DNA from 2 places in the Microbacterium sp. ISL-59 genome. Region 1 is predicted to be linked to the other one. Evidence: riboswitches for the same ligand, from Rfam matches in the RefSeq annotation. Region 1 holds a riboswitch; the other holds the start of a gene.

Region 1 (14,634 bases):
TGAGGCGGCTGGACGAGGCGATGGTGGCCATCGAGCGGGGGGAGATGGACGCGCGTGTCCCCGAGGATGCGGGACCACCGGAGCTCCGTCGCATGGCCCAGGTCTTCAACGGCATGGCCGACCAGATCGAGCGCGTCATGACGCGGCAGCAGGAGTTCGCGCTCAACGCGTCGCACGAGTTGCGCAATCCGCTCAACGCGCTGCTCCTGCGCGTGGAGCACCTCGCGACCGGGCTCGGGCGGGAATGGCGTGACGATGTGGAGGAGACGAGGGAGGAGGGGCGCCGGATGACGCGGATCCTCGAGACGCTGCTCGGCCTCGCCCGAGGCGGGCGCGCGGACACCACGATCTCCGCCGTCGACCTCGCGACGCTGTCTGCTCGCCGTCTCGACGCCTGGCGCGATGTAGCCGGGCAGCGGGGGATCGCCTTGCGTTCGACGGGGGAGCCGTCGGTGATGAGCGTGACCGACCGCACGGTCGTGGAGAGCGCGCTGGACGCCGTGATCGACAATGCCGTGAAGTTCTCGCCGGACGGCGCGTGGATCGGCATCGGCGCGCATCGCGAGGGCGACGTCTGCCGGATCACGGTCCGCGATCAGGGTCCGGGGCTGAGTGCCGAGCAGGCGGCGGCGGCGACCGACAGGTTCTGGCGGAGCGCCGAGAGCGCGGACACGCCGGGCTCCGGGCTCGGGCTCGCGATCGCGAGCGACCTGCTGGCGACGGTCGGTGGCGAGGTGGCGGTGGCAGCGGCCGACGGCGGCGGGCTCGAGGTTGTGCTGCTGCTCCCCGACAGGACGACTCCATGACGGCCGTGGCGCGGCGGGTGATCGCCGGAATCCTCTCGGTCATCATGGTCGGGGCGCTCGTCGCCTGCAGCCAGCGCGCGAGCGAGTGGACCGACGCCGAATACGCGATCGCGGCCGGCGGCTCCACGGGCGTCTATTACGACTACGGCACCCATCTCGCCGACGAGCTCGCTGCCGGACTGGACATCAGGATCGTGGGGCAGGAGACAGCCGGGTCCGTGGACAACCTGCTGCGTGTGGACTCCGGCGAGGCGCTGATCGGCTTCGCGCAGGGCGATGCGGCAGCCGATGCGGTGGCGGGAACCGGTGCCTTCGACGAGCCCCTTCCGGTACGCGCTCTGGCGCGTCTCTACGACGAGTACGTGCAGGTCGTGGTGCGTGGCGACTCCGATGTGATGAGCCTCCCCGATCTCGCGGGGCGGACGGTCTCCCTCGGTGCCGAGAACTCCGGCGTGAACGTGATCGCGGCTCGCGTGCTCGACGCCGCCGGTGTCGGCATCGGGTCTCTCCGTGATCCCCAGCTCGACCTCGGCGAGTCGATCGCGGCGATGGAGCGCGGCGAGATCGACGGCTTCTTCTGGGTGGGCGGGCTGCCGACACCGGGAATCGCGGCGCTCTCGCAGACGACATCCGTGCGCCTGCTCCCGATCGAGCAGGACTGGGTGAACGAGGTGAACGACCGGTACTCGGATGCCTATCGACCCGCCGATGTGCCCGCCGGCACCTACGGCATCGCTGCCTCGGCGCCGACCATGGCCGTCCCGAACTATCTCGTCACGAGTTCCTCGACCCCGGACGGGGTGGCGCGCGACATCTTGACCGGACTGTTCGATGCCCGCCTGCGGATCGCAGGGGAGGTTCCGACCGCCGCGCTGCTGGATCGTCGATCGGCGATCTTCACCGGCCCTGTCCCGCTGCATCCGGGCGCGGTCGAGTACTACCGGGACCTGCGCGGTTGACTGCTCAAGAAATCCTCAAGAAGTCTGACACCGGGCCGGAGGCTCTGCCAGTGTGATGTCGATCGCGCGCGATCGGATCCTGCAGCTCAGCTGTCGCTGAGGGTGAGGCCGCAGGACGATCCCGCGGCCCGTGGGGGCGGGCCGTGGGGTACCCATGCAAAGCAGCATTGGTACCGCGATCAGGTGATTACGAACGTGTAAATCTCACCGAGGCGCCTGGAGACCCGCGTCCGACGTGGCTAGTTTGGAGAAATGATGACCTCTGATACACCCCTCGTCGTGGTCGAGAACGTCCAGAAGCACTACGGAGATTTCCAAGCTCTCGCCGACATCGACCTCACGGTCAACTCGGGCGAGGTCGTCGTCGTGATCGGCCCGTCCGGCTCCGGCAAGTCGACCCTGTGTCGCACGATCAACCGGCTCGAGACGATCACCAGCGGCACGATCCGGATCGACGGCAAAGAGCTCCCCGCTGAGGGCAAGGGCCTCGCCCACCTCCGTGCGGACGTCGGCATGGTGTTCCAGTCCTTCAACCTGTTCGCCCACCTCACGATCCTCGAGAACGTGACCCTGGGGCCGATGAAGGTCCGCGGCCTCAAGAAGGCGGATGCCGAGAAGGAGGCGATGATCCTGCTCGAGCGCGTCGGCGTCGCGCAGCAGGCATCCAAGCTCCCGGCGCAGCTCTCCGGTGGCCAGCAGCAGCGTGTGGCTATCGCCCGAGCTCTCGCGATGCAGCCCAAGGTGATGCTGTTCGACGAGCCGACGAGTGCGCTCGACCCCGAGATGATCAACGAGGTCCTCGACGTGATGGTCGAGCTTGCCCACGAGGGCATGACCATGATCGTCGTCACGCACGAGATGGGCTTCGCCCGGAAGGCGGCCGACCGCGTGGTCTTCATGGCCGACGGGCGGATCGTGGAGGAGGCGACTCCTGAGGAGTTCTTCACGCACCCGAAGAGCGACCGTGCCAAGGACTTCCTCTCGAAGCTCCTCACGCACTGACGCCCGATCACACAGACCCTGCACACACAGCACACGAAGGAGACGCACATGCGACGCACACGGACACTGGCAGGCATCGGAATCGCAGCGGTGGCACTGCTCGCGCTCACGGCCTGCAACAGCGGCACGCCGTCGAGCTCGGGAGCCCCGGAAGACGGCGGCGAGGAGGAGACCTCCGGCACGCCGTGGACGGTCCTCGAGGATGTCAGCATCGACGGGAGCCCGACGTTCGATCGGATCTCGTCCTCCGGCACGATCAAGGTCGGCGTGAAGGAAGACCAGCCGGGTCTCGGCTACCTCGACCCGGTCACCGGCGACCGCACCGGCTTCGATGTCGACATCGCCCGCTGGATGGCGGCATCGCTCGGAGTCGACCCGGAGACGATCGAGTTCACGGCGATCGCCTCGGCGAACCGCGAGCAGGCGATCGTGAACGGTGACATCGACTACTACGTCGGCACCTACTCGATCACCGACAAGCGCAAGGAGCAGATCGCCTTCGCCGGGCCCTACTTCCTGACGGGCCAGGGCCTCCTCGTCGGCGCCGACAGCGACATCGAGAGCGTGGACGACCTGAACGACTCGACCACGGTCTGCTCCGTGACCGGCTCGACGCCGATCCAGAACATCAACACCAACTACCCGGATGTCCCGACCAAGGAGTACGACACGTACTCGAAGTGCGTCGAGGACCTCAAGAACGGGCAGGTGGATGCCGTCACCACCGACGAGGCGATCCTCATCGGCTACGCGGCTCAGGACCCGGAGAAGCTCAAGGTCGTCGGCGAGCCGTTCAGCGAGGAGCGCTACGGCATCGGCCTCGCCAAGGGCGATGACGCTCTGGCCGAGTACTTCAACACCCAGTTGACCGACGGCGGCGACATCTGGCAGCAGATCTTCGACAACAACCTCGGTGCCTCCGGCGTCAAGGCGACCCAGCCTGAGGTCGACCCGATCGGTTGATCGTGTGGGGGCGGCCGACACCATCGGCCGCCCCCTCCATCAGCAGGGTCATCGCGAGAACACGAATCGACAGGAGCAGCCGTGGGAGTCATCAGCGACCACCTCGATCTCTGGGGTGAAGCACTGTGGGGAACGATCGTGCTGTTCCTGGGCGGCGGCCTCATCGCCCTGGTGCTGGGACTGATCGTGGGAGCGGCCCGGGTCTCCCCGGTGCCGATCGCCCGGGCAGTCGGCGGCATCTACGTGAACTGGATCCGCAACACCCCGCTCACCCTCGTCATGTTCTTCTTCGCGTTCTGCCTGCCGATCCTTCTCGGCGAGCGGGTGAACGCCCTGCTGCTGGCGGTCATCGCGCTCGGGCTCTACACGGCGACCTACGTCGCCGAGGCTCTGCGGGCCGGCATCAACACGGTGCCGGTCGGGCAGGCCGAGGCGGCGCGGGCGATCGGCCTCAACTTCGGCCAGGTCATGCGCTACGTCATCCTTCCGCAGGCCACGCGCTCGGTGGTCCCGCCGATGATGAGCGTCCTGATCGCCCTCATGAAGAACACGACGGTGGCGGCCGGCTTCTCGGTCGTCAACCTCGGCACCATCCGCGCGGCACTCAGCGAGCGCGGCGAGAACGCCCTCGTCGTCCTGCTGTGGGTCATGGTCATCTTCGTGGTGCTGGTGCTGCTGCTCGCATGGGTGCAGCGCACGCTCGAGAACAAGTGGAGGATCGCGCGATGAGTTCCGTCCTGTTCGATGTCCCCGGCCCCCGGGCCATCGCCCGCAACCGTCTCATCGGAGTCGCGACGGTCGTCGTCGTCCTCGCCGTGCTCGGCTGGGTCGTGTGGCGGCTGTTCGCCACCGGGCAGTTCACCGCCGAGAAGTGGAACATCTTCACGTTCTCCGCCGTCTGGGTCCGTTTCGGCGAAGGACTGCTGGCCACGCTGGCGGCCTTCGGTGCCGCCGGAGTCGGCTCGATCATCCTCGGCTTCGTCCTCGGCATCGGTCGTCTCTCGGAGCATGCCTGGGTGCGTGAGCCGGTCCGCTGGATCATCGAGGTTCTCCGGGCCGTGCCCGTCCTCGTGCTGATGATGCTGCTGTACTACGGCCTGCCCGTGCTCGGTGTGAAGATGCCGCCGTACTGGGCGGTCGTCATCGCGCTCATCGTCTACAACGGGTCTGTGCTCGCCGAGGTGCTGCGCGCCGGCATCGAGTCGCTTCCTCGCGGACAGCAGGAAGCGGGTTACGCGATCGGACTGCGCAAGACCGGGGTGATGTACTTCATCCTGATCCCGCAGGCGGTGCGGGCCATGATGCCCGTAATCATCGCGCAGCTCGTCGTCGCGCTGAAGGACACCGCGCTCGGCTTCATCATCACGTACCAGGAACTCCTCTACGTCATCAACCAGATCGGCAATCAGGCGCCCTACGGCTCCCCGCTGATCCCCGCCGCGATCATCGGCGGATCGATGTACGTGGCCGTGTGTCTCCTGCTCTCCTACGTCGCCTACCGTCTGCAGCGTCGCGCCAAGCGCTCGCCGAAGGCCGGTCCAGCCGTGCCCGATCCCCGTCAGCACGGCGGCGAGACGAACACCTCGCTCATCGTGCTGCAGGGGGATGGCGCCGAGCCGACGCGCTGATCCGCGAAAGGGACCTGCGCGCCCCCGGTAGACTCGATTCTCGTGTCAGAGTCTCCTGAAATCACCCCGGAAGCGGTCGAAGCCGCTGTCGCCGACGCCCTCGCGGCGATCGCCGCAGCCGCAGACACCGCCGAGCTGAAGGCGGCTCGTGCCGCACATGTCGCGGAGGGTTCGCCGCTCGCGGTCCTGAACGCCTCGATGCGCCAGGTCGCCCCCGAGAACAAGGCCGCGTTCGGCAAGCTCGTGGGCCAGGGGCGCGGACAGGTCACGCAGGCGCTCGCTGCCAAGGAGGCCGAGCTGTCCGCCGCAGAGGTCGCCGCGCGCCTCGAGTCCGAGCGCATCGACATCACCGCCGTGCCCTCGCGCACTCGGGTGGGCGCCCGGCATCCGCTCACGCTGCTCCAGGACCAGGTCTGCGACATCTTCGTCGGCATGGGCTGGGAGATCGCGGAGGGACCGGAGCTGGAGCACGAGTGGTTCAACTTCGACGCCCTGAACTTCGACGTCGACCACCCCGCCCGCCAGGAGCAGGACACGTTCTACGTCGACCCGCCCTCGCGTCACCTCGTGATGCGCACGCACACGAGCCCGGTGCAGGTGCGGTCGATGCTCGACCGCGAGGTGCCGATCTACGTGCTCTGCCCGGGGCGGGTGTACCGGACCGACGAGTTCGACGCCACGCACCTGCCGGTGTTCACGCAGTTCGAGGGTCTCGTGATCGACAAGGGCATCACGATGGCGCACCTCAAGGGCACGCTCGATCACTTCGCGAAGCAGCTCTTCGGCCCCGAGGCCGAGACGCGCTTCCGCACCAACTACTTCCCCTTCACCGAGCCCTCCGCCGAGCTCGACCTGTGGCACCCGACCTTCAAGGGCGGCGCGCGCTGGATCGAGTGGGGCGGCTGCGGCATGGTCAACCCGAACGTGCTGCGCGCGGCGGGGATCGACCCCGAGGTGTACAGCGGCTTCGCGTTCGGCATGGGCATCGAGCGCGGACTGATGTTCCGCAGCGACGTGCAGGACATGCGCGACATGGCCGAGGGTGATGTCCGTTTCAGCGAGCAGTTCGGGATGGTGGTGTGATGCGCGTCCCGCTTTCGTGGTTGCGTGAGTACGTCGATCTGGCAGCGGATGCCACGCCCGAGGATGTCCTCGCGGCACTGGTGACCGTCGGCTTCGAAGAGGAGGACGTGCATCGGTTCGAGATCGCAGGTCCCGTCGTCGTCGGGCAGGTCGTCTCGATCGAGGCCGAGCCGCAGTCCAACGGCAAGACCATCAACTGGTGCCAGGTCGATGTGGGCGAGGCGAACGGCGGCATCCGCGGGATCGTCTGTGGCGCGCACAACTTCGTCGCCGGAGACAAGGTCGTCGTCACCCTGCCCGGCGCCGTGTTGCCGGGGCCGTTCCCGATCGCCGCCCGCAAGACCTACGGTCACGTCTCCGACGGCATGATCGCCTCGGCGCGCGAACTGGGCCTCGGCGACGAGCACAACGGCATCGTCGTGCTCTCCGACCTCGGCATCGACGCGCCCGTCGGTGCCGACGCGATCGCCCTGCTGGGCCTCGACGACGTCGCGGTGGAGATCAACGTCACGCCCGACCGCGGCTATGCCTTCTCTCTGCGCGGTGTCGCCCGCGAGTACGCGCACGCCACGGGGGCGGCCTTCCGCGACCCGGCGGAGCGCGACTTCGCCGAGCTGCAGCCCGGCACCGGACACACGACCGTGGTCGACGACGTCGCGCCCGTGCGCGGTCGTGTCGGCGCGAGTGAGTTCGTGACCCGCGTCGTGCGTGACGTCGACCCCGCGCGTCCGACCCCGCCGTGGATGATCGCGCGGCTCAGCCTCGCGGGCATGCGCTCGCTCGGCATCCTGATCGACATCACCAACTACGTGATGCTCGAGCTGGGGCAGCCGCTGCACGGCTACGACCTCGACAAGCTCGCCGGCGGAATCACGGTCCGCCGTGCCACCCCCGGCGAGAAGATGACCACCCTCGACGGCGTCGAACGCGCTCTGCACGTCGAAGACCTGCTCATCACCGACGGGTCCGGCCCGATCGGTCTGGCCGGCGTCATGGGCGGCGGCACCACCGAGATGAGCGAGACCACGCGGAACGTGCTCATCGAGGCGGCGAACTTCGACCCGATCACGATCGCCCGTACGGCACGTCGGCACAAGCTGCCGAGCGAGGCGTCCAAGCGCTTCGAGCGCGGCGTCGACCCGCTCATCCCGTTCGTGGCCGCGCGCCGGGCAGCCGACCTGATGGTCGAGCTCGCCGGTGGCACTCTGACCGAAGAGGGCGGTGCGCTGTTCGCCGAGGTCTTCGTCGAAGACATCGCGCTCCCGGCGGGCTTCGTGCAGGGACTCATCGGCGTCGACTACACCGACGACGAGATCACCGGTGCGTTGACCACCATCGGCGCGGACGTCGCCGCGTCGGAGGACGGCTCCGGCTGGACCGTGATCCCGCCGACCTGGCGCCCCGACCTCACCGACAAGTGGACGCTCGCCGAGGAGGTCGCCCGTATCCACGGCCTCGACCGCATTCCCTCCGTGCTGCCGACGCCGCCATCCGGTCGTGGGCTCACCGCACATCAGCAGGGTCGCCGACGCGTGGCTGACGCCCTCGCGGCCGCCGGTCTGGTCGAGACGCCGTCGTTCCCGTTCACGACCGAGGTGCAGAACGACCTCCACGGCTCCGCCTCGGGAGAGCACCTGCCGAGCATCCGCCTGGCGAACCCGCTCGACGGGCAGGCGCCGTTCCTGCGCCGCTCGCTCATCCCCGGCCTGCTGCAGACCGCGCACCGCAACATCTCGCGCGGACTCACCGACCTGGCGATCTTCGAGACGGGTGCCGTGTTCCTCCCGGAGCCGGGTGTCGAGTACGGCACTGACGACGTGCCGCCGCTGGGTGAGCGTCCGTCGGACGAGACACTCGCGGCATTGAACGCCTCGATCCCGCCGCAGCACCGGTTCGTCTCGGCGCTGCTCACGGGCCACGTCGCGCCGCGTCAGCCCGGACGCCCCGCCGAGGCCGCCGGCCTGACCGAGGCGCTGGACGCGGTCCGTGTGATCGCGGCAGCAGCCGGAGTCGAGATCGATGTGATTCAGGCTGAGCGTGCAGCACTGCACCCGGGTCGTACCGGATCGCTGCGTGTGGCCGGTGAAGAGGTCGGCTACGTCGGCGAGCTGCACCCCGCCGTGGCCGAGGATGCTGATCTCCCCGGACGCGCGACCGTGCTCGAGCTCGACCTCGACCGCATCCTGACGCTCGCGGGTGGGCGGGTCGTCGCGGCCTCGCTGTCGACTTTCCCCGCCGCCACCCAGGACGTCTCGCTCACGCTGCCCGCGGAGGTGCCGGCCGCCGACGTGCAGGCCGCACTCGCCGAGGGTGCGGGTGCGCTGCTCGAATCGGTGCGACTGGTGGACGACTACCGCGGCGAAGGTGTGCCGGAAGGCTCGAAGAGCCTGACGTTCGCACTGCGCTTCCGCGCGGACGACCGTACGCTCACGGCAGCCGAGGCCACGGCGGCCAAGCTCGCCGGTGTGGAGGTCGCTGCCGAACGCTTCGGGGCGGCATTGCGCGACTGAGCGCGACTTCGCTCAAGACGGGCGCCCCGATGGTCGGGGCGCCCGTCTCGCTCTGCTCTGAGCGGAAGGACTTCCTTACGCGTCGGCTTCCTGGTGACATGGGTCCATGACCGACGTGCTGATCCTCGGCGGAACGGGCTGGCTCTCCGGGCGCATCGCCCGCCTATGGCTGGACGCGGGAGCGACGGTGACCTGTCTCGCCCGCGGCGGGAGGCCTGCGCCCGACGGGGCCGTGCTCGTGCGTGGCGACCGCGACGATCCCGCGGCGTACACCGAGCTCGCCCGACGAGACTGGGACCACGTGGTGGATATCTCGTCGCAGGCGTCTCACGCCGTAGCGGCCGTCGACGCTCTCGGAGAGCGAGCCGCGCGATGGACCTACGTGTCCTCCATGTCGGTCTACTCCGACGACGAGACGGTCGGTGCGGACGAGTCGGCTCCGCGGCATCCGCCCGCCCGACCCGGTGACGAGTACGAATACGGGGCGCAGAAGGCGGCGGCGGAAGACGCCGTGGGTACCCTGGGCGATCGTGCGCTCATCGTGCGACCCGGGCTGATCGTGGGCGACGGCGACCCGAGCGATCGATTCGGGTATTGGGCAGCCGCCTTCGCGCGGGCGGGTATCGGGCCGGTGCTGCTGCCGCCGCTCGAGGGGAGGAGCGCCCAGGTGATCGACGTGGACGACCTCGCTGACTTCATCGTCGCGACGACCAGGAGCGGGCCGGTCAACGCCATCGGGGACGGGCATTCCCTCGGCGACGTGCTGCAGGCGGTTCGCGCGGCAGCAGGCCAGACCGGCGAGACCGTCGTCGCCGAGGAGGAGTGGCTCGTCGCACGCGAGGTCGCGCACTGGTCGGGACCGAGATCACTACCGCTGTGGCTGCCGCCGGAGATGACGGGCTTCATGACCCGGTCGAACACGGCGTACCGCGAAGCGGGTGGTCGGCTGCGCCCTCTGACCGACACCATCCGCGCCGTCGTGGCCGATGAGCGGGCGCGCGGCATCGACCGCGACCGCCGTGCCGGACTCACCCGGGCGGAGGAGTCGGCTCTGCTGGCCGATCGCTAGACTGCGAGCAGTGACACGGGGTGCCGCATCCGCGGCTGAGAACAGACCCGTCGAACCTGATCTAGTTCGTACTAGCGAAGGGATGTCGCGATGAGCGATCTTCTGCGTCCTGATTCCACCACCGATCTGCCCGGCGCCGCCGCGGCCCTGTGGGAGGTGCTGCGCGAGACGCCACCGTTGACCCACTGCATCACCAACACGGTCGTCACCGGGTTCACCGCCAACGTACTGCTCGCGCTCGGCGCTGCGCCCGCCATGGTCGACATCGTCGGAGAGGCCGAGATGTTCGCCGGTGTCGCCTCCGGTGCGCTGATCAACCTGGGGACGCCCACCCCCGAGCAGCGGGCGGCGAGTCTCGAGGCCGCCGCCGGGGCTGCAGCCGCCGGAACCCCGTGGGTGCTCGATCCAGTCGCGATCGGGGCTCTGCCGATCCGCACTGCCTTGGCGCACCGGCTGGCGGAACAGCGTCCGACGGCGATCCGCGGCAACGCTTCGGAGATCCTCGCGCTCGCCGGCCTCAGCGCCGGCGGCCGCGGGGTGGATGCGACGGACAGCACGGATGCCGCAGCCGACGCGGCCGCTGCTCTCGCGCGACGGACGGGTGCCGTGATCGCCGTGTCTGGTCCGATCGACTTCCTCACCGATGGGGAGCGGGTGCTGCGCCTCGCGAACGGGCACGAGCTGCTGACCAAGGTCACCGGCGGGGGCTGCGCTCTCGGGGCGGTGATGGCGGCATTCCTCGGTGCCGCGCGGAACACCGAGCACGACGCGCTCACGGCCGTCGCTGCCGCGAGCCTCGTGTACACGATCGCGGCCGAGCGCGCCGCCGCGATCGCGACCGGCCCCGGCAGCTTCGCCGTGGCGCTGTTGGACGCCCTCGCCACCGTGGGCGCCGCCGACGTGATCGCGGACGCCCGTGTGGAGGTGGGGGCGCTGTGAACGCCGATCTCTCCCTTTACCTGGTCACGGATGCGGGTCTCTGCGGCGACCGCGGCGTCGTCGATACCGTCCGCCGTGCCGTCGACGGGGGCGTGCGCATCGTGCAGCTCCGCGACAAGACCGCATCCGATGCCGAGACGGCCGAGCAGCTGCTTGCACTTTCGCAGGCGATCGACGGTCGTGCGCTGCTCGTGGTGAACGACCGACTGGATGCCGCGATCGCCGCCCGCGCCCGCGGTGCACGCGTCGACGGCGTGCACCTGGGTCAGGGGGACGCTTCGGTGCTGCAGGCGCGCGAGGCTCTCGGGCCGGATGCGCTGATCGGCCTCACCGCGAACAGCGCAGCGCACCTCGACGCGGTTCGCGCGTTGCCTGCCGGAACCGTCGACTATCTCGGCGTCGGGGTGATCCGTCCCACCTCGACCAAGCCGGATCACCCCGAGCCCCTCGGCGTGGACGGGTTCCGTGACTTCGTGACGCGCAGCCCGCTCCCGTGCGTGGCGATCGGCGGTGTCGGCATCGACGACACCGAGGCGCTTCGTGAGGCCGGTGCCGCCGGGCTGGCCGTGGTCTCGGCGCTGTGCGCGGCCGACGATCCCGCCGAGGCCGCCCGCGAATTCCGGCGACGGTGGCTCGCGGGCTCCGTGCCGCGCGTGCTCAGCATCGCGGGGAGCGACCCATCGGGAGGAGCGGGCGTCCAGGCCGACCTCAAGTCCATCGCCGCGAACGGCGGGTACGGCATGGCCGTCCTCACGGCGCTGACCGCGCAGAACACACAGGGTGTGCGGGCGGTGCATGTGCCGCCGGTGGACTTCCTCCGCGCGCAGCTCGACGCGGTGTCGGACGACATCGTGATCGACGCGGTGAAGATCGGGATGCTCGCCGAGACCGAGGTGATCCGCGCGGTGGGCGAGTGGCTCGACCGGGTGCGTCCGCCTGTCGTCGTGCTCGATCCGGTCATGGTCGCGACCTCGGGGGACCGGCTCCTGTCGTCGGATGCCGAGGCGGAGCTGCGTGGTCTGCTCGGCCACGCGACGCTGATCACCCCGAATCTCGCCGAGCTCGCGGTGCTGTCCGGCCGTGACATCGTCGACTGGGCGGACGGCATCGTCGCCGCCGAGGAACTGTCGGCCGAGATCGGTGCCGCCGTGCTCGTCAAGGGCGGTCACCTCACAGGCGACGAGGCCCCGGACGCCTTGGTCGACGCGCGGCGCGGGCTGCGTCAGGAGTTCACCGGGCCGCGCATCGTGACGTCGAGCACGCACGGCACGGGCTGCTCGCTCTCTTCGGCCCTGGCCACGCTGCTGGCGCAGGGCAATGAGCCCGAGGAGGCGGTGCGCGCGGCACGCGCCTGGCTGCGCGAATCCCTCCGCGCGGGGGACGGGCTGCGCGTGGGGCGCGGACACGGACCGATCAGCCATTTCGCCGGGCTCTGGGAGCGTGGTGGCACGGCGACGCGACCGGGGTCGACCGACATCGCCGCGGACTGGTGGCAGGAGATCGCCGGCATCCGCGCGGGGATCGACGAGCTGCCGTTCATCCGCGCGCTCGCCGACGGCTCTCTCGAGCGCGCGCCGTTCCTGTCGTACCTCGCCCAGGACGCGCTGTATCTGCGCGACTATGCCCGGGTGCTGGCCGAAGCCGCCCGCCTCGCGCCGACCTCGGCCGAGCAGGCGTTCTGGGCGGACTCCGCCCACGGTTCGATCGTCGGCGAGCTCGAACTGCACGCGTCGTGGCTGACCCCGTCGCAGGGGGTGAGCGCGGCGACGTTCGCGGCGGAGCCCTCGTCGGCGACGACGGCGTACCTCGATCACCTGCGGTCCGTGGCCTTCGGCGGCGACTACGCCGAGATCGTCGCCGCCGTGCTCCCGTGCTTCTGGCTCTACACCGATCTCGGCCGGCGCCTGCACGCGGGAGAGTTCGGTGAATACGCGACGGATCCGCAGCACCCCTATGCGTCCTGGCTCACGACCTACGCCGATCCCGCCTTCGAGGAGGCGACCCGCGCGGCGATCGGCTACGCGACCGCGGCCGCTGCGGCGGCGGATGACGACACCAGGACGAGGATGCGGCGGGCGTTCGTGTCATCGAGCGCGCATGAGCGTGCCTTCTTCGCCGCTCCGCTGGAGTCGCCGCCCCGCGGATGACGGTCCGGATTTGCGGTGGCTGCCGGGGCCGCGCTACTGTCGCGACATGCCTTCGGCCGCCACCGCTTCTTCGACGCTCGCTCCGAGCGTCATCGCTGTGCGCCGACGCCGCGGCCGCCGACTGTAGGCGACCCCGCCCTCCTGCCTGCGCCCGCGCGGCGGTCGAGAGCCGGTGTCGCCGCCTCCGGCCCCGCCCCCGGTCCTCCTTTCGAGGGAGGACCCGACCGTTAAGGTAGAAGCATGACGTATACCGTCGCCGTCTCCGGCGCATCCGGCTACGCAGGCGGCGAGATCCTACGCCTCCTGGCCGACCATCCCGACATGGAGATTCGCACCGTCACGGCGCATTCGAACGCCGGACAGCCTCTCGTCGACCACCAGCCGCATCTGCGCTCGCTCGCGCACCTCACCCTGCAGGACACGACGCCGGAGATCCTCTCCGGCCACGACATCGTGTTCCTCGCGCTTCCGCACGGGCAGTCGGGGCAGTACACCGACGCTCTGGGTGACGCGCCCCTCGTGATCGACGCGGGCGCCGATCACCGGCTCACGTCGGCGTCGGCATGGGACGCGTTCTACGGCGGCGCCTTCCACGAGCCGTGGACATACGGTGTCCCCGAGCTTCTGGTCGACGGCGTGAAGCAGCGCGAGCACCTCCGCGGGGCGACGCGCATCGCTGCCCCGGGCTGCAACGCCTCCACGGTGAGCCTCAGCCTCGCCCCGGGTGTCGCGGCCGGAGTCATCGACCCCGCCGACATCGTCTCGGTGCTGGCCGTCGGCCCGTCCGGAGCCGGCAAGAGCCTGAAGACCAACCTCCTCGGCAGCGAGATCCTCGGCACCGCGAACCCCTACGCGGTCGGCGGAACCCACCGGCACATCCCCGAGATCCGCCAGGCGCTCGCCGCGGCGTCCGGGGCCGATGCCGCGAGCATCCGCATCTCGTTCACCCCGGTGCTCGTCCCGATGTCGCGGGGAATCCTGGCCACCTCGACGGCGCCGATCGTCGACGGTGCGACCGATGCGCAGATCCGCGACGCCTGGCAGAGCGCCTACGGCGACGAGACGTTCGTGCAGCTGCTGCCCGAGGGGCGGTTCCCGCGCACGGCCGACGTGCTCGGAGCCAACACCGCGCTCATCGGCCTCGCGATCGATCGCGCAGCCAACCGGGTCACGGTGGTCACCGCGGTCGACAACCTCGTCAAGGGCACCGCCGGCGCTGCCATCCAGTCCATGAACATCGCGCTGGGTCTTCCCGAGAACCGCGCCCTCTCAGTGAACGGAGTCGCGCCGTGAGCGTCACCGCCCCCGCAGGATTCGAGGCGGCCGGAGTCGCCGCAGGCCTGAAGTCCACCGGCAAGCCCGATGTCGCCGTCGTCGTCAACCGGGGACCGCGCAAGGTCGGCGCGGCCGTCTTCACCAGCAACCGCGCCAAGGCGAACCCGATCATCTGGTCGCAGCAGGCCGTCGCCGACCGCATCGTCGAGGCCGTGGTGCTCAACTCCGGCGGGGCGAACTGCTTCACCGGGGC
Region 2 (14,634 bases), on a different contig from region 1:
GCGGATCGACAGCACGAGCAGCGCGAACGCCATGCCGAGGAACCGGCGGATGCGACGACGATCGGCCACGCCCCTCGCTCGGCGGGCGAGCTCGAGCGCGCGCCAGTCGTCGAGGAACAGACCCACCATCCGCAAGCCGGCGAGCGCGCCGAGCACGAACCGGGCGGGGAGCCGCAGGATCTGGCCGAGGCCGTCGGCGAGGTCGGTCGGGTCGACCGTGATGAACAGGACGACCGAGGGCAGCGCGATCGCGAGCACCCGCAGCATGGTGGCGAGGGCGAGCGCGAGCGACCCCTCGCTGATCCGCAGCACGAACCAGTCGACGTAGACGGTGCCGCTCGTCTCGCCGTAGAGCGCGATGGTCAGGCCGGTCAGGGGTGCGGCAAGCCAGACCGGCCAGGTGCGCATCCAGAACTCGCGCCAGCCGATACCGGCGAACAGGAACAGCACGAACTCCAGCACGAGAGCGACGGATGCCGACACCGGATCGAGCGTCAGGATCAGCGGCACCGCGATCAGAGCGCTGACGCCGAGCTTGGCCACCGGATTGACGGCGGCGAGAGCTCCGGTGCGCGCCTGCGTGTCGAGCAGGGTCATGACACGCCTCCGAGTTCGAATCTCTCGGCGTGCAGCGCGCGCGCGACATCGAGGTCGTGGGTGATCGTGACGATCGCCGATCCCTCGTCGCGGAGCGTCGCGAGCATGGCGACGAGTTCTGCCCAGGTGCGGGCGTCCTGCCCGAAGGTGGGCTCGTCGAGCACGAGTACCCGGGGCCGGGTCGCGATCGCCGCAGCGACCGTGAGACGGCGTTTCTCACCGCCGGACAGCGTGTAGGGATTGGCGGCGGCGAGGTGCGTCAGGCGCAGGCGCGCGAGCAGCTCGTCGCTGCGCGCGGCGATCTCGTCCTCGCCCATTCCGAGCGCGCGCGGCCCGACGGCGAGCTCGTCACGCACGGTCTTGGCGAGCAGCTGATGCTCCGGCTCCTGGAACACCATGCCGATGCGGGTCAGCAGATCCCGCGACGCCCATCGGATCGGCGAGGGATCCGCCCCGGCGGCGAGCACGGCGGATGCCGTCAGGTCACCCGCGGCCGGCGGAAGGAGTCCCGCGAGAGTGAGCCCGAGCGTGGACTTGCCGGCGCCGTTCGGCCCGGTGATCGCCAGCGCCTGGCCGGCGTGCACGTCGAGGTCAATACCGGTGGCGACCGGGCGTCCCTTGACGCGGGCGACGGCGAGTCCGCGCGCCGAGAGCAGAGTCTCCCCCGGCATCCCGCGCGGGGGCGGCGGGGCGGCGGGAGCGTGCCCCGGCACCCACACGCCGTCGGCCGCGAGCCGTGCACCCTGGTCGCCGAGCACCTCGCCGGGTGCCCCGTCGGCCACCACTCCCCCGGCCCCGATCACGATCACGCGGGTGATGAGCGGCAGCCAGACCTCGAGGCGGTGCTCGACGACGATGAGCGTCGCGGGCTGCGCCTGCAGCATCCGCTGCACCGCGTCACGCACCTCGACGACCCCGGTCGGGTCGAGGTTGGCGGTCGGCTCGTCGAGCAGCACGAGACCCGGACGCATCGCGAGCATGCCGGCGAGCGCGAGCCGCTGCTTCTGTCCGCCGGAGAGCGCCTTGGTCGGGTGGTCCAGCGGCACATCGAGGCCGACGGCATCCAGCGCCGCCTCCACCCGCGGCCAGATCTCCGCCCGCGGAACGCCGAGGTTCTCGCAGCCGAAGGCGACGTCGTCGCCCGCTCGCGCCAGGATCACCTGCGAGTCCGGGTCCTGCAGCACGAGGCCGGCACGCCCCCGGGTGGCGACGGCGGGAGCACCGTCGACGAGCAGTTCGCCCGTGCTCTCGCCCTCTTCCTCGCCGCCGAGCACGCCCGCGAGTCCGTGCAGCAGGGTGGACTTGCCCGCGCCGGACGCGCCGAGCACCAGCACGCGCTCACCGGGGTCGATGCGGAACGAGACGTCGCTCAGCGCCCAGGCGAGGCGACTCGCGTGGCGCCACCCCCAGCCGCGTGCCTCGACGGCGGCGGGGACGGTGTGATCCGCCGTCATCAGACGCGGACGCGCGCCTCGCGCCCGGAGCCGAATCGGTCGAGCGCTCCGGTCGCGGCGATGCCTCGCGCCAGCACCCACGACAGCGCACCCGCGATGACGGCACCGGAGACGACCGTGCTGATCAGGTAGATCGTCGTGAAGGCGGGGCCGGAACCGGCGTACCAGAGCACGAGGTTGTTGATCCCGCCGGCGAGGGCTGCACCGGCGCCCGCGAGGATCGCGACCGGCAGCGACCAGCGGCGGTAGAAGAAGAGGAGGAAGACCAGTTCGGCGCCGAGACCCTGCACGAGTCCTGCCTCGAGTGTGAGGAATCCGCCCCACTGGTTGCCGATGAGGGCCGAGACGACCGCCGCGAGCAGCTCGACGTAGATCGCCGCGCCCGCCTTGCGGATGATCAGCCCGCCGAGGACGCCGGCGAAGAGCCACGGGCCGTCGAGGAGGCCCTGGACGCCGGGGAGCAACGGCTCGAGCAGCGCCTTCGGGCCGAGGTAGCCGACGTTCCACGCGAGGAAGATCAGGCCGGCGGCGACACCGATGACGCTGGCGACGACGATGTCGACGATGCGCCAGCGCAGGAAACTCCTGGCCGGGGTCGAGGCCTGGGCCTTCGCGGACGCCGATGTGGACGTGGACGTGCTCATCTGAACTCCTCCCTGCGCTGGCATGACCCAGATCAGGTTCGACGGTCGAAGCGCGATTCGCTCCCTCTCAGCCCGGCTCGCCGGACTCCCGTGGTTGTGCTGAAGAGCCTACCGGCTCACGACACCCCGTGCGCGACGAGGCTGCGCGCCGCGCAACGCGCACGGGATTGGGTACCGTAAACGAGTGACCGCTTCAGATCCCGCCGACGAGGCGACGGGCGTCGTCGATGGCGACGGCTCGCCGGACGCCGTCCCCTCCGGACCCGTCGACGACCTGCCGGTCGCGCGGGACGCTCTCGCAGTGGACTCCGGCGACACCTCCGCCTTCGCCGCCGACCGGCTGTTCGCGGGCGATGTGCGCCCTCCGGACGCCGTCGTGGCCCCGGCGATCCCGGTCGACTCCGCGGCGATCGGCGCGCTGTTCACGACGCAGAAGTCCACGGGCGGCGACGTCGAGCCGGAACCCGAGTTCCTCACCGAACCCGTCGCTGAGCCCGTCACCGAACCCGTCGAGCCCGTCGAGCCCGTCGAGGCCATGGAGCCCGCTGAGCCCGGGGATGCGATCCCGACGACACCCCCGCTGACCAAACCGCCGTTCGTCCCGTCCGAGCGGACGACCGGTGAAGAGCCGGCGGACGACGCGAATGCTCTCCTCGACGCGGGCACACCGCAGTGGGCGGATGACACGACCGGGGCGACGGCCCTCACCTGGGTCGATGCCGCGACGGTCGCCGCGCACCCGCCTCTCGCCACCCTCGACGAGCCGGCCGAGGCTGAGCAGACAGGCGGACTGATGCGCGGGGCCCACCTGCGACCGGCGATCGCCCGTCCGGGGATCCTGGTGCCGTTGGCGACGCTGGTCGCGATCGTCGCCGCCTACGCCGGCACGACGATGCTCTGGCCGCTGCACGAAGTGCCGCCCACGGTGCAGTCCGTCGAGTTCAGCACCGTCCCCGCCGCCGTGGCTGCGCCCACATGGCCCGGCGAGGGCAGCGCCGCTGTCGGCATCGGCGGGTTGAGCACAGTGGCCTCGAACCCCGGAGCCGTCAGCATTGCGAGCATCACCAAGGTCGTGAGCAGCCTGATGGTGCTCGACCGGATGCCGCTGGCCCTCGGCGAGCAGGGCCCCGAGTTCCGCTTCAGCTACCGCGACAGCGTGGAGTACTGGGACTACCGGCGCAGTGATCAATCCGCGCTGGATGTGCCCGTCGACGGCGTGCTGACCGAATACCAGCTGCTGCAGGGCACGCTCCTCGGATCGGCGAACAACTACATCGATCGGCTCGCCTCCGAGATCTGGGGCTCCGACCGGGAATTCGCGTCCGCCGCAGAGACCTGGCTGAGAGAGCGCAGCCTCACCGGCATCACGGTCGTGACCCCGTCGGGCTTCGACGAAGGCAACGTCTCGACGCCCGACTCGCTCATCGCACTGGGCGAGCTGGCGATGCAGAATCCGGTGTTCGCCGAGATCGTGGGAACGAAATCGGTCGACCTGCCCGGCGCGGGCACGGTCGTCAACACGAACAAGATGCTCGCCGACCCGGGTGTCGTCGGCATCAAGACCGGCACGCTGGTCGGCTGGAACCTGCTCACGGCGAAGGATGTGACGGTCGGCGACACGACGGTGAAGTTGTACGCCGCCGCGCTGAACCAGGCGGGCGACGATGAGCGGCTCGCCCTGACCCGCTCGCTGTTCGCCGAGACGGAAGCTGCACTGCAGGCGCAGGGCCCGGCGGTCGCCGCGGGCACGGTCGTCGGACGCGTCACGACCCTGTGGGGCGAGGATGTCGAGGTCGTCACCGACTCCGACGCCGATGTGGTGCTCTGGAACGGCGCCCTTGCGACGGCGACGCCGACCTTCGACCTCGCGGACGAGCGCGATGAAGACGACACGGTGGGAACGATGACCGCCGTCGGACCCCTCGACAGCGCGACGGTTCCCCTGGTCCTGGCGCGAGACGTCGAGGGCCCGAGTCCCTGGTGGCGTCTGACCCACCCGCTCGAGCTCCTCGGCATCACCACCGACACCCGCTGACTCTCTCGCCCTGAAGAGTCAAAGAACGCCGCCTCCAGGCCTGAGGATGCGGCGTTCTTTGGCTCCTCACCTGCTGCGTACACAGCACCTCGCGCACAGAACGCGCACACAGCACAGCGCCCCACCCCGCGTGTGCGGGATGGGGCGCTGTGCGTGAGGCGTGTGCGGCGGGATCAGCCGCGAGGAGCGGAGCCGTCGGCGCCGTCCTCGAGCAGAGCCTGCGCGGCGGCGACCTCGGCCGCGGGCGCCTGGGCCCCGACCGATGCTCCGGCCACGGCGGCGGCTTCTTCCTTCGCACTCTCGTCGTCGCCGGCCTCTCCGGTGACGACGACGGGCGTCGATCCGGTGAGAGCGTCTTCGGCGTCGATGTCGGTCGCCGCCTGCTCGAACTGCGACTGGTACAGACGCCAGTAAGCGCCCTGCGCGGCGATGAGCTCGTCGTGCGTGCCCTTCTCCACGATGTCGCCGTGCTCCATCACGAGGATGAGGTCGGCGTCGCGGATGGTCGACAGGCGGTGCGCGATCACGAACGACGTGCGCCCCTCGCGGAGCGCAGCCATCGCGTGCTGCAGCAGCAGCTCGGTGCGGGTGTCGACCGCCGACGTGGCCTCATCGAGGATGAGGATCGACGGCTGCGCGACGAATGCCCTGGCGATGGTGATGAGCTGACGCTCGCCCGCCGAGACGTTCGCGGCATCCTCGTCGAGCACGGTGTCGTAACCCTCAGGAAGGGCATGCACGAAGCGGTCGACGTAGGTCGCCTTGGCGGCGGCGAGAACCTCTTCATCGGTCGCCGTGGAGCGACCGTATCGGATGTTCTCGCGGATGCTGCCGGCGAACAGCCACGGGTCCTGCAGCACCATGCCGGTGCGTGAGCGCAGTTCGTCGCGGGTCGCCTCGGCGATGTCCTGACCGTCGAGGGTGATGCGTCCGCCGCTGAGCTCGTAGAAGCGCATGATCAGGTTGACCAGCGTCGTCTTGCCCGCTCCGGTGGGTCCGACGATCGCGACCGTCTGCCCCGGCTCCACCCGGAACGACAGGTCCCGGATGAGCGGGCGGTCGGGCGTGTACGAGAACGCGACGTTCTCGAACTCGATGACGCCCTTGCCCTCGACGAGCTCGGGAGCATCGGCGTCGTCCGCCTCCTGCTCGTCGGCGTCGAGCAGCTCGAACACCCGCTCGGCGGATGCCGTGCCCGACTGGACCACGGCAGCCATGCCCCCCAACTCGGACAGCGGCTGCGTGAACTGCTGCGAGTACTGGATGAACGCCTGCACGTCACCGAGACGCAGCTGGCCGTTCGCGACCATCAGGCCACCGAGCACCGCGATGCCCACGTAGCTGAGGTTTCCGACGAACATCATCGCCGGCATGATGATGCCGGAGAGGAACTGCGCCTTGAAGCTCGCCTGGAACAGCTCTTCGTTCTCGACCTGGAACTTGTCCAGCGCATCTTTCTCGCGTCCGAAGACCTTCACCAGCGCGTGACCGGAGAATGCCTCCTCGACACGGGCGTTCAGCCGGCCGACCTTGCGCCACTGCGTGCCGAAGGCCTTCTGCGAACGCGGTCCGATGATGCCGAAGATGACCGCCATGAGCGGCAGCGTGATGAGTGCGACGAGCGCGAGCTGCCACGAGATCGAGAACATCATGACGAGCACGCCGATCACGGTGAGCACCGAGGTGAGTGCACCGGAGAGCGACTGCTGCATCGTCTGCGTGATGTTGTCGATGTCGTTCGTGACGCGCGAGATCAGCTCACCGCGCTGCACCTTGTCGAAGTACGCCAGCGGCAGGCGGTTGATCTTCGCCTCGACCGACTCACGCAGTCGCCACATGGTGCGCACCATGATCACGTTGATGACGTAACCCTGGATCCAGGTGAGGAATGCCGCAGCCACGTAGATCGCGAGCACCGCGGCGATCACCAGACGCAGCGCCTCGAAATCGACGCCCTGGCCGACGGTGAAGTCGCCCAGCGCCCCGACCTGGTTCGCGAAGTCGTCCTGACCCGAACCACGCAGGGCATCGATCACGACGTCTTGCGGTGTGCCGGCCGGGAAGCCGGGGAAGTCGCCGTTCGGCTGCCCGAGCTGGATGGAGATGAAGCCCTTGTAGACGAGGTTCGTCGCCTCGGCGAGCACCTTGGGCGCGGCGACCGTGAGCACGACGCCCAAGGCGCCGAGGATCGACACGAAGACGAACCAGATCGCCGAGGGCTTCAGCAGCCCGATCATGCGCGCGAAGCTCGGACCGAAGTTGTCGGCCTTGCCCGGCGCCACACTGTCCCAGTCACCCGAGTTCTGGCGCGCCTGCTCGGCGAGCTCGGCCTCGTACTGCTCCTCGGCCGACAGCTCGACCTCGGCCACTGCCGTTGCCGCCTTGCCGCGGCCGCGGCCGCGGCCGCGCTTGACCGTGCCCTGTTCGTTGTTCTGCTCGCTCATGCGTCCACCCCCAGCTGCGACTCGACGATCTCTCGATAGGTGTCGTTCGTCTCGAGCAGCTGCTCATGCGTGCCGACGCCGACCATGGTGCCGCCGTCGAGGACGACGATGCGGTCGGCATCCGTGATCGTGGAGACGCGCTGCGCGACCACGATCTTCGTCACGTGCGGAAGCTCCCGCCACAGCGCCTGGCGCAACCGGGCATCCGTGGTGAGGTCGAGTGCCGAGAACGAGTCGTCGAACACGAGGATCTGCGGCTGGTGCACGATCGCACGCGCGATCGCGAGACGCTGCCGCTGACCGCCGGAGACGTTCGTGCCGCCCTGGGCGATGCGCGAGTCGAGCCCATCGGGCATCTCCTCGACGAAGTCGCGACCCTGCGCGATGTCGAGCGCGTGCCAGAGCTCTTCATCGGTCGCCTCCTCGCGTCCGTAGCGCAGGTTCGACGCGACGGTGCCGGTGAAGAGGAACGGACGCTGCGGCACGAGGCCGATGCTGTCCCACAGCGACTCGACGTCGGCCTCGCGCACATCCGTGCCGCCGACGTGGACGGAGCCGCCCGAGACGTCGAACAGCCGCGGGATGAGCGAGATGAGGGTCGTCTTTCCGGAACCGGTCGAGCCGACGATCGCGACCGTCTCTCCCGGCTCGGCCGCGAAGCTGATGCCGCGCAGCACCGGGGAGTCGGCGCCGGGATAGGTGAACTCGACGTCGTCGAGCGCGACTGCTCCGGGCACCGGGAACTCGGTGACGCCGTTCTCGGGGCGCGCCAGGGTGGACTCGGAGTCGAGCACCTCGCCGATGCGCTCGGCGGAGACCGCGGCGCGCGGGATCATCATCGCCATGAAGCTCGCCATGATGACACCGCCCATGATCTGGCCGATGTACTGCATGAAGGCGAACAGCGTGCCGACCTGCACCGTGCCGTTGTTGACCTCGATGCCGCCGAACCAGATGACCGAGACGACGGTGACGTTGAGGATGAGCATGAACAGCGGGAACAGCAGCACGAACAGCGAGCCGACCTTGCGGCCGACGACCATGATGTCGGTGTTGGCCCCGCGGAAACGCTCCTCTTCGATGCGCTCGCGCACGAACGCGCGCACGACGCGCACACCGGTGAGCTGCTCGCGCATGATGCGGTTGACGTTGTCGAGCTTGCCCTGGTAGCTGCGGAACAGCGGCACCATCCGGCCGATCACGAGCGCGGCGAGGATCAGCAGCGCCGGCACCGAGACCGCGATCAGCCAGCTGAGGCCGACGTTGGTCTGGATGGCGAAGAAGATGCCGCCGATCGCGAGCAGCGGGGCGGTGACGAGCATGGTGGCGCCCATCATCGCGAGCATCTGCACCTGCTGCACGTCGTTGGTGTTGCGGGTGATGAGCGAGCCGGCGCCAAACTGCGACACCTCGCGCTCGGAGAAGCCGCTGACCTTGCCGAAGACGTCGGCGCGGATGTCGCGGCCGGCGCCCATCGCGGCGCGCGCGGCGAAGAAGGTCGCGGTGACCGAGGCGATGATCTGCCCCAGCGACACGGCGAGCATGAACAGACCCGTGCCCCAGATGTAGGCGGTGTCACCCTGGGCGACGCCCTTGTCGATGATGTCGGCGTTCAGGCGCGGGAGGTAGAGGGTCGCCGCAGCGCTGGCGAGCTGGAACACCAGCACACCGAGCAGCAGCCACCGGTATCGGGAGAGATAGCGGAAGAGGATTTTTCCCAGCACAGGCGGACTTTCTAGGAAGGATGAAACGGCGGGTTTCTCGGCAGACGGATGCCGACCGACAACCGGCCACAAGACAGAGTGCCACGAACCGTGGACATTCGTATCCCCCTCGGGGCTGACCTTCGCTGACAGCGAACCCCTCCACCCGGAGATCATCGGTTTCTGCACGCCGGCGAAAAAATGGACGACCCGGACGGAGCATCCCTTGTGTTTACTCGTTGATACAACTTGTGATAGACATACGACACAAACGAGAACGGACCCCCTATGCTTCCGCACATCGCATCTCTGCTCGACCCGATCCCGCTGCTGGGCGCGCTCCTGTCGCTGCCGCTGGTCTCCCTGATCCTCGCGGCGATCATCGCGGTGGGGATCGCGGTGGGGATCGCCGTCTCGCCCCGAGGGGCGGCACGGCGACGGAGCCGCGTCCGGCTCACGCCCTCGGCGTCCACCGCCGTGTCCGCCCGCTATACGCCGGAGCACCGCGCCCTCGGCATCGCGGCGATCGCCGTGATCGTGATCTTCGCCGCCGAGAACCTGATCACGGGGTACGTCCTGGGGATGTTCGGCGTGAGCCTCAACGGCGTCGTCGGCTGGTGGCGGTACGCGACTCCCGTCTTCACGGCATCCGTCGGCGTGGCCATCCTGCTGGCGATGATCGCGACACGAGGCAGCACCCCTCCGGAGCGTCCCGTCGTCTCCGCACGCCGGACCTGGCTGACCTTCAGCTCCCGCGTGGGGTCGGTGGGCACCGCCCTCGCCCTTCTCGCCCTCACGACGACCACATTGCTCGCCGGACTCGCATCGTCGAACCTCAACGGCGGTCCGTATGTCTACCTCGAGATCGACGTCCCCAACGAGACCATCGATCCGATCCGGCCCTGGTTCTACGGATGGGCGTACGGCATCCCCGTGCTCATCTGCACCGCCGCCCTCATCGCCGTCGTCGTGGCGGCACTGCAGGCCAACTCTGCTCGCGCGTTCCTCCGCCCGGAGACGGTCGTCGCCGAACAGCGCGAGCGTCGCGACATCGCGAGCGGGATCAGCCGGCTCGCGGCATCTGCGGCCCTGCTCGCCCTGGCGGGCGCACTCCGGTTCATCGCCGAGGGGGGATCGATCGCCGGCCTCACGGTCGGGAGCGACGGCCGCAGCGACACCTACGACGCGTTCTGGCGATACGGAGAGCTCGCCGCCATCGGCGGTTGGGTTGCTCCGGCGCTCGAGATCACGGGGTTCGCGATCCTGTTCCTCGTGACCGCGCAGCTGGCGCAGGGCTCCGAGTCCACCGCTCCGGCCCCGCGCACCGCCGAGTCGAGGGCCGCACAGTGAGCCCGAACCCGAAGCTGTCGCCGGCCGACGAGGCGAATCCGGCTCTCGACATCTACCGACAGCTGCGTGGCCTGATCGTCTCGGGACAACTCGGCGCCGGCGAACGGCTGCCGACGGTGCGCCAGACCGCGAGCGATCTGGGCGTCGCTCCCGGCACGGCCGCACGCGCATACAAGATGCTCGAGGGTGAGGGGCTCGTGATCTCGCGCACCGCAGCGGGCACACGGGTGGCGGAGACCGCGGGTGTGCTTCCGGCATCCGTCATCCGTCGCATCCGCGAACTGGTCGAGGAGGCCGCATCCGTCGATGCCGATCCGGATGACGTGGTCGACGTGCTCCGGACGATCTGGCAGACGCGCACCCCGGATCCGTCCGTGGCCGACGAGGGTGCGTAGGGCCGGATCGCGCGACGCGACCTCAGAAAAGGGCCGGCTGCGGCACGTAGTCCCGGGCGGGGGCACCGGCGTCCGGAACGAGCTCCGCCAGGGTCGGCGGGTCCCACTTCGGGTTGCGGTCCTTGTCGACCAGCTGCGCCCTGATGCCCTCGACGAGGTCGGGATGCTGGTTCACGAACCACAGCACCCGTCGGTACTCGCCCTCGAGTGCCGCGCGCAGGCCCGACATCTCCCTCGCCTCGCGCACGGCATCGAGGGTCACGGTGAGTCCGGTCGGCGCGAGGCTCTCCAGGAGCTCGGCCGTGGCGACGGCATCCGTGGTCCCCTGCCGACGCAGACGCTCGACGATCTCGGTCACGGTCGGTGCGGAGAACGCCTCGTCGATCCACTCCCGCGATGCCGGCAGCTGCGTGGGCTCGGGCGTCTCGTCGAAGAGCAGCACGATCTCGCTGGGCCCGGTCGGGTCCGCGCGGAAGGCGAGTGCTTCGCTCAGCGCCTCCAGACGGTCCGAGGGCACGAAGTGGTCGGCGAAGCCGAGATACACGGCATCCGCGCCGTTCATCGTCGATCCGGTGAGTCCGAAGTATTCGCCGAAACGCCCAGGCGCCCGTCCGAGAAGCCAGGTGCCGCCGACGTCGGGCGTGAAGCCGATGCGGGTCTCGGGCATCGCGAGCTTCGACCGCTCCGTGACGATGCGGATGGCGGCGTGGCCGGCGAGCCCGATGCCGCCGCCCATGGTGATGCCGTCCGCGTAGGCGACGACCGGCTTCGGGTACTCGGCGATCATCGCGTTCAGGGCGTACTCGGCGCGGAAGAACTCCGCGGTCCGTTCGGCCTGCCCCGCCACGATCTGCCCGTGCAGCGCGCGCACGTCGCCACCGGCGCACATGCCGCGCTCCCCCGCGCCGTCGATCAGCACGATCTGCACATCGGTGTCGTCGCGCCATGCGGTGAGGGTCTCGGTGAGGATCCCGATCATCTCCGCGTCGAGGGCGTTGATCGCCTCCGGGCGGTTGAGGGTGAGCCGCCCGAGTGCCCCTTCGGTGCGGGCGAGGACACGGGGGGCAGCCTGAGAATCGGTCACGCGTGCCAGGCTACCTCTCCCGAAGGGCGGTATTCCGCGCGAAATGCGGGATCCGACAGGCTTTTCCGGCAGGATAGGGAGGAACTGTTCAACGCGACGAGAGGTCACGATGCCCGAAGGACAGGTGCTGGAGTTCACGCACGTGACGAAGCGCTTCAATGAGGTGACCGCCGTCTCGGACTTCTCCGCGCGCGTCGAGCCGGGAGCCGTCACCGCCTTCCTCGGCCCCAACGGAGCCGGCAAGACCACCACGCTGCGCATCCTGCTCGGTCAGGTGCGCGCCACATCCGGAACCGCGACGATCGGCGGCACGGCCTACAGCGAGCTGCGTCAGCCGCTGCGCACGATCGGCGCCGTGCTGGAAGAGACCGCCTACCGCCCGCGGCGCACCGCCGAACGGCAGCTGACGATCGCCGCGAAGGCGAACGGCGTGCCCCTGGCGCGCGTGGGCGAGGTCCTCTCTCTGGTCGGTCTCGACGGTGAGGGCGACTCGCGGATCGGCGGATTCTCGCTCGGCATGCGCCAGCGGCTCAGCGTCGCGCACGCGCTTCTCGGCGACCCCGGCGCCCTGGTCTTCGACGAGCCGGCCAACGGGCTGGATCCGGAAGGCATCCGCTGGATGCGTCTGCTGATGCGCCGCCTCGCGGACGAAGGGCGCACGGTGCTCGTGTCGTCGCACGTCCTCAGCGAGGTGGAGCAGGTCGCCGACAACGTGCTCGTGCTGTCGAAGGGCCAGCTGGTGCTGGCCAGCGGCATCGAGACCCTGGCCGACCCGAAGGGCGGCTCCGTCATCGTCGATGCCGCGGATCGTGATGCGCTCAGCGCCGCTCTCTCCGCAGCCGGGTTCGACATCGAGGTGCTGCGCTCGGGCCTGACCGTCCGTGGCGGTGACGCCGGCACGGTCGGCGCTGTGGCCGCCGAAGCAGGCATCGCCCTGAGCACGCTCGTGCAGCGCGGACCGACGCTGGAAGACGTCTTCATCGATCTGATGCGTGGCGGTCGGCACGCGCCGCCCGCCTACCCGGCACAGGCACAGCCGATCGCTCCTCCCGTGGCCGCTGAGGCCCTGGCCGCCGACGCCACCCTCGCGCCGAACGAGTCCGTGGTCGCGATCCCCGTCGCCGCAGCGGCAGCATGGGCGGCCGAGGCCGCCGCAGCTCCCGCCGATGAGGCCGTCGCCGACGATCTCGCCGCGGTGGGCACCGCCCGCACCGACGGTGACTCCGAGGAAGACGGTGACTCCGAGGAAGAGGTCAGCGACGAGCCCGCCACCGACGAGTCCACGCCCGCGGATGAGGTTCCTGCCGCAGACGACGCGCACGCTGAGCCTGCCGAAGCCGATGCCGACGTAGCCGACGAGGCGAATGCCGACGAGGCGAATGCCGACGAGGCGAGCGCGGACGAGTCCGAGTCCACCGCGCCCCCGGCACGGTCCTTCGACGAGATCCTGTTCGGGGCGGCGGCGCCGGTCGCGGCCGACGCACCGACGGTCACCGAGGAGGCACGCCACAGCGTTGCCGAGATCGTCGACACGTCGGATGACGAGCACGCCGCGGACGAGGCTTCCGAGCAGCAGCCTGCCGACGTCGAAGACACCGACGACCATGCCTCGGGCGTCGAGATCTTCGCCGACCTCGCCGACAGCTCCGATGCCGACAACTCCGATGCCGATGCCGATGCCGATGCCGGCGATGACGCGTCAGACCTCGACGCCGCTGACCTCGACTCCTCGGACAGGCCAGAGGCCGCCGATGAGGCTGTCGACGAGGCTGCCGACGAGGACCCCCGCTCCGCTGCCGTCAGCTCGATGCTGGCCGCAGCCGCACGCGCCTACTACGAGGACGAGCCCAAGGACTATCCCCTCAGCCCGGCGTCCGAGGAATCGGCAGGCGATGCCTCAACCGAGAACGCCCACTGGAGCATCGCCTCCACCGGCGTGATCGACACCGTACCCCTGGCCGCATCGGATGAGGCGAACGACGAATCCGGCGCCGAGGAGAACCACGAGGGTGGCGCCGAGGAGAGTCACGAGGCCGGCGAGAACCACGACGGTGGCGAGAACCACGAGGGTGGCGAGAACCACGACGGTGGCGAGAACCACGACGGTGGCGAAAACCACCACGAGGGTGACGAGCACCACCACGAGGACGAGAACCACCACGGTTGAGCTCCAGCGCCGACGAGAACCGAGAACGCCCTCCCGACCACATGGTCGCGGAGGGCGTTCCTCTGTTCGGTCAGCGGCGGTCGTAGCCGGCCGCCCCGTCGTCAGGCGGGTCGGGGGCGGATGACCGGCCGACGGCTGCCCTTCGGGACGGCGGTGGGCGAGGTCGCCACGATCTCTTCGACGTCTGCCGGCTCGGTGGACACGTCGAGACGCAGTGCCTGAGTGAGCGAGAGTCCGTGCCGTGTGGTCAGGATCAGGCGGCGGTACTGCTCGTCGCCCTCGAGGTCGATCACGACGCTCGGACGACGTTTGCGGATCAGCACGAAGTCCAGGCTGCCGGCCGCTTTCCAGCTGCCGGCGGCGAGGATGCCGGGGATGTGCGTGCCGGGGTTCGGGACACCCCGCAGCCACGTCCACGCGTCGTCCGTGAGCTGGACCTTGGTGATGGTGTCGCGCGCGATGCGGACGTTCGCCCGGTGGAAGGTGGCTGCCCGTTCGAGCGGCGAGAGCACGACTTCGAGTTGCGTCTGGTCCAGCAGCAACGTCACCATGCACTCAGTCTGCCAGCGCGGCCCTGCCAGTTGTCTGGAAGTTGCTCACAGGAACGCAACGATCCCTTGTCGATTGCCACCATTCACCCGGAGCCTCGCTCCCGGTTCGCCGGAACCGAGAGCTAGGGGGTTGCTGCAGCAGCGGCCTCGGCGGCCGCCGGGAGCGCCGCCTCGATGAGCTGGAGCTCGCGCTCACCGTGCGCGGACGTG

What was found. Region 1 has a riboswitch for thiamine pyrophosphate ahead of thiM (hydroxyethylthiazole kinase). Riboswitches for the same ligand answer to the same signal wherever they lie in the genome.
Region 2: another riboswitch for thiamine pyrophosphate. It lies ahead of J7E45_RS12530 (ECF transporter S component); the one in region 1 lies ahead of thiM (hydroxyethylthiazole kinase).

The regions. Positions count from the first base shown of each region.
Region 1 is NZ_JAGGPG010000005.1:12,947-27,580, reverse strand. Features, by position in the region: gene J7E45_RS16465 (HAMP domain-containing sensor histidine kinase) at 1-806, shown strand, start outside; gene J7E45_RS16460 (TAXI family TRAP transporter solute-binding subunit) at 803-1,765, shown strand; gene J7E45_RS16455 (amino acid ABC transporter ATP-binding protein) at 2,018-2,767, shown strand; gene J7E45_RS16450 (glutamate ABC transporter substrate-binding protein) at 2,816-3,730, shown strand; gene J7E45_RS16445 (amino acid ABC transporter permease) at 3,812-4,459, shown strand; gene J7E45_RS16440 (amino acid ABC transporter permease) at 4,456-5,358, shown strand; gene pheS (phenylalanine--tRNA ligase subunit alpha) at 5,401-6,441, shown strand; gene pheT (phenylalanine--tRNA ligase subunit beta) at 6,441-8,951, shown strand; gene J7E45_RS16425 (NAD-dependent epimerase/dehydratase family protein) at 9,058-10,020, shown strand; TPP riboswitch at 10,027-10,120, shown strand; gene thiM (hydroxyethylthiazole kinase) at 10,111-10,959, shown strand; gene J7E45_RS16415 (bifunctional hydroxymethylpyrimidine kinase/phosphomethylpyrimidine kinase) at 10,956-13,106, shown strand; gene argC (N-acetyl-gamma-glutamyl-phosphate reductase) at 13,347-14,399, shown strand; gene argJ (bifunctional glutamate N-acetyltransferase/amino-acid acetyltransferase ArgJ) at 14,396-14,634, shown strand, end outside.
Region 2 is NZ_JAGGPG010000002.1:1,740,339-1,754,972, reverse strand. Features, by position in the region: gene J7E45_RS12540 (energy-coupling factor transporter transmembrane protein EcfT) at 1-597, opposite strand, end outside; gene J7E45_RS12535 (ABC transporter ATP-binding protein) at 594-2,051, opposite strand; gene J7E45_RS12530 (ECF transporter S component) at 2,051-2,695, opposite strand; TPP riboswitch at 2,686-2,797, opposite strand; gene J7E45_RS18200 (D-alanyl-D-alanine carboxypeptidase family protein) at 2,880-4,730, shown strand; gene J7E45_RS12520 (ABC transporter ATP-binding protein) at 4,904-7,174, opposite strand; gene J7E45_RS12515 (ABC transporter ATP-binding protein) at 7,171-8,898, opposite strand; gene J7E45_RS12510 (hypothetical protein) at 9,166-10,227, shown strand; gene J7E45_RS12505 (GntR family transcriptional regulator) at 10,224-10,622, shown strand; gene J7E45_RS12500 (enoyl-CoA hydratase/isomerase family protein) at 10,645-11,706, opposite strand; gene J7E45_RS12495 (ATP-binding cassette domain-containing protein) at 11,816-13,873, shown strand; gene J7E45_RS12490 (hypothetical protein) at 13,975-14,424, opposite strand; gene J7E45_RS12485 (glutamate-1-semialdehyde 2,1-aminomutase) at 14,547-14,634, opposite strand, start outside.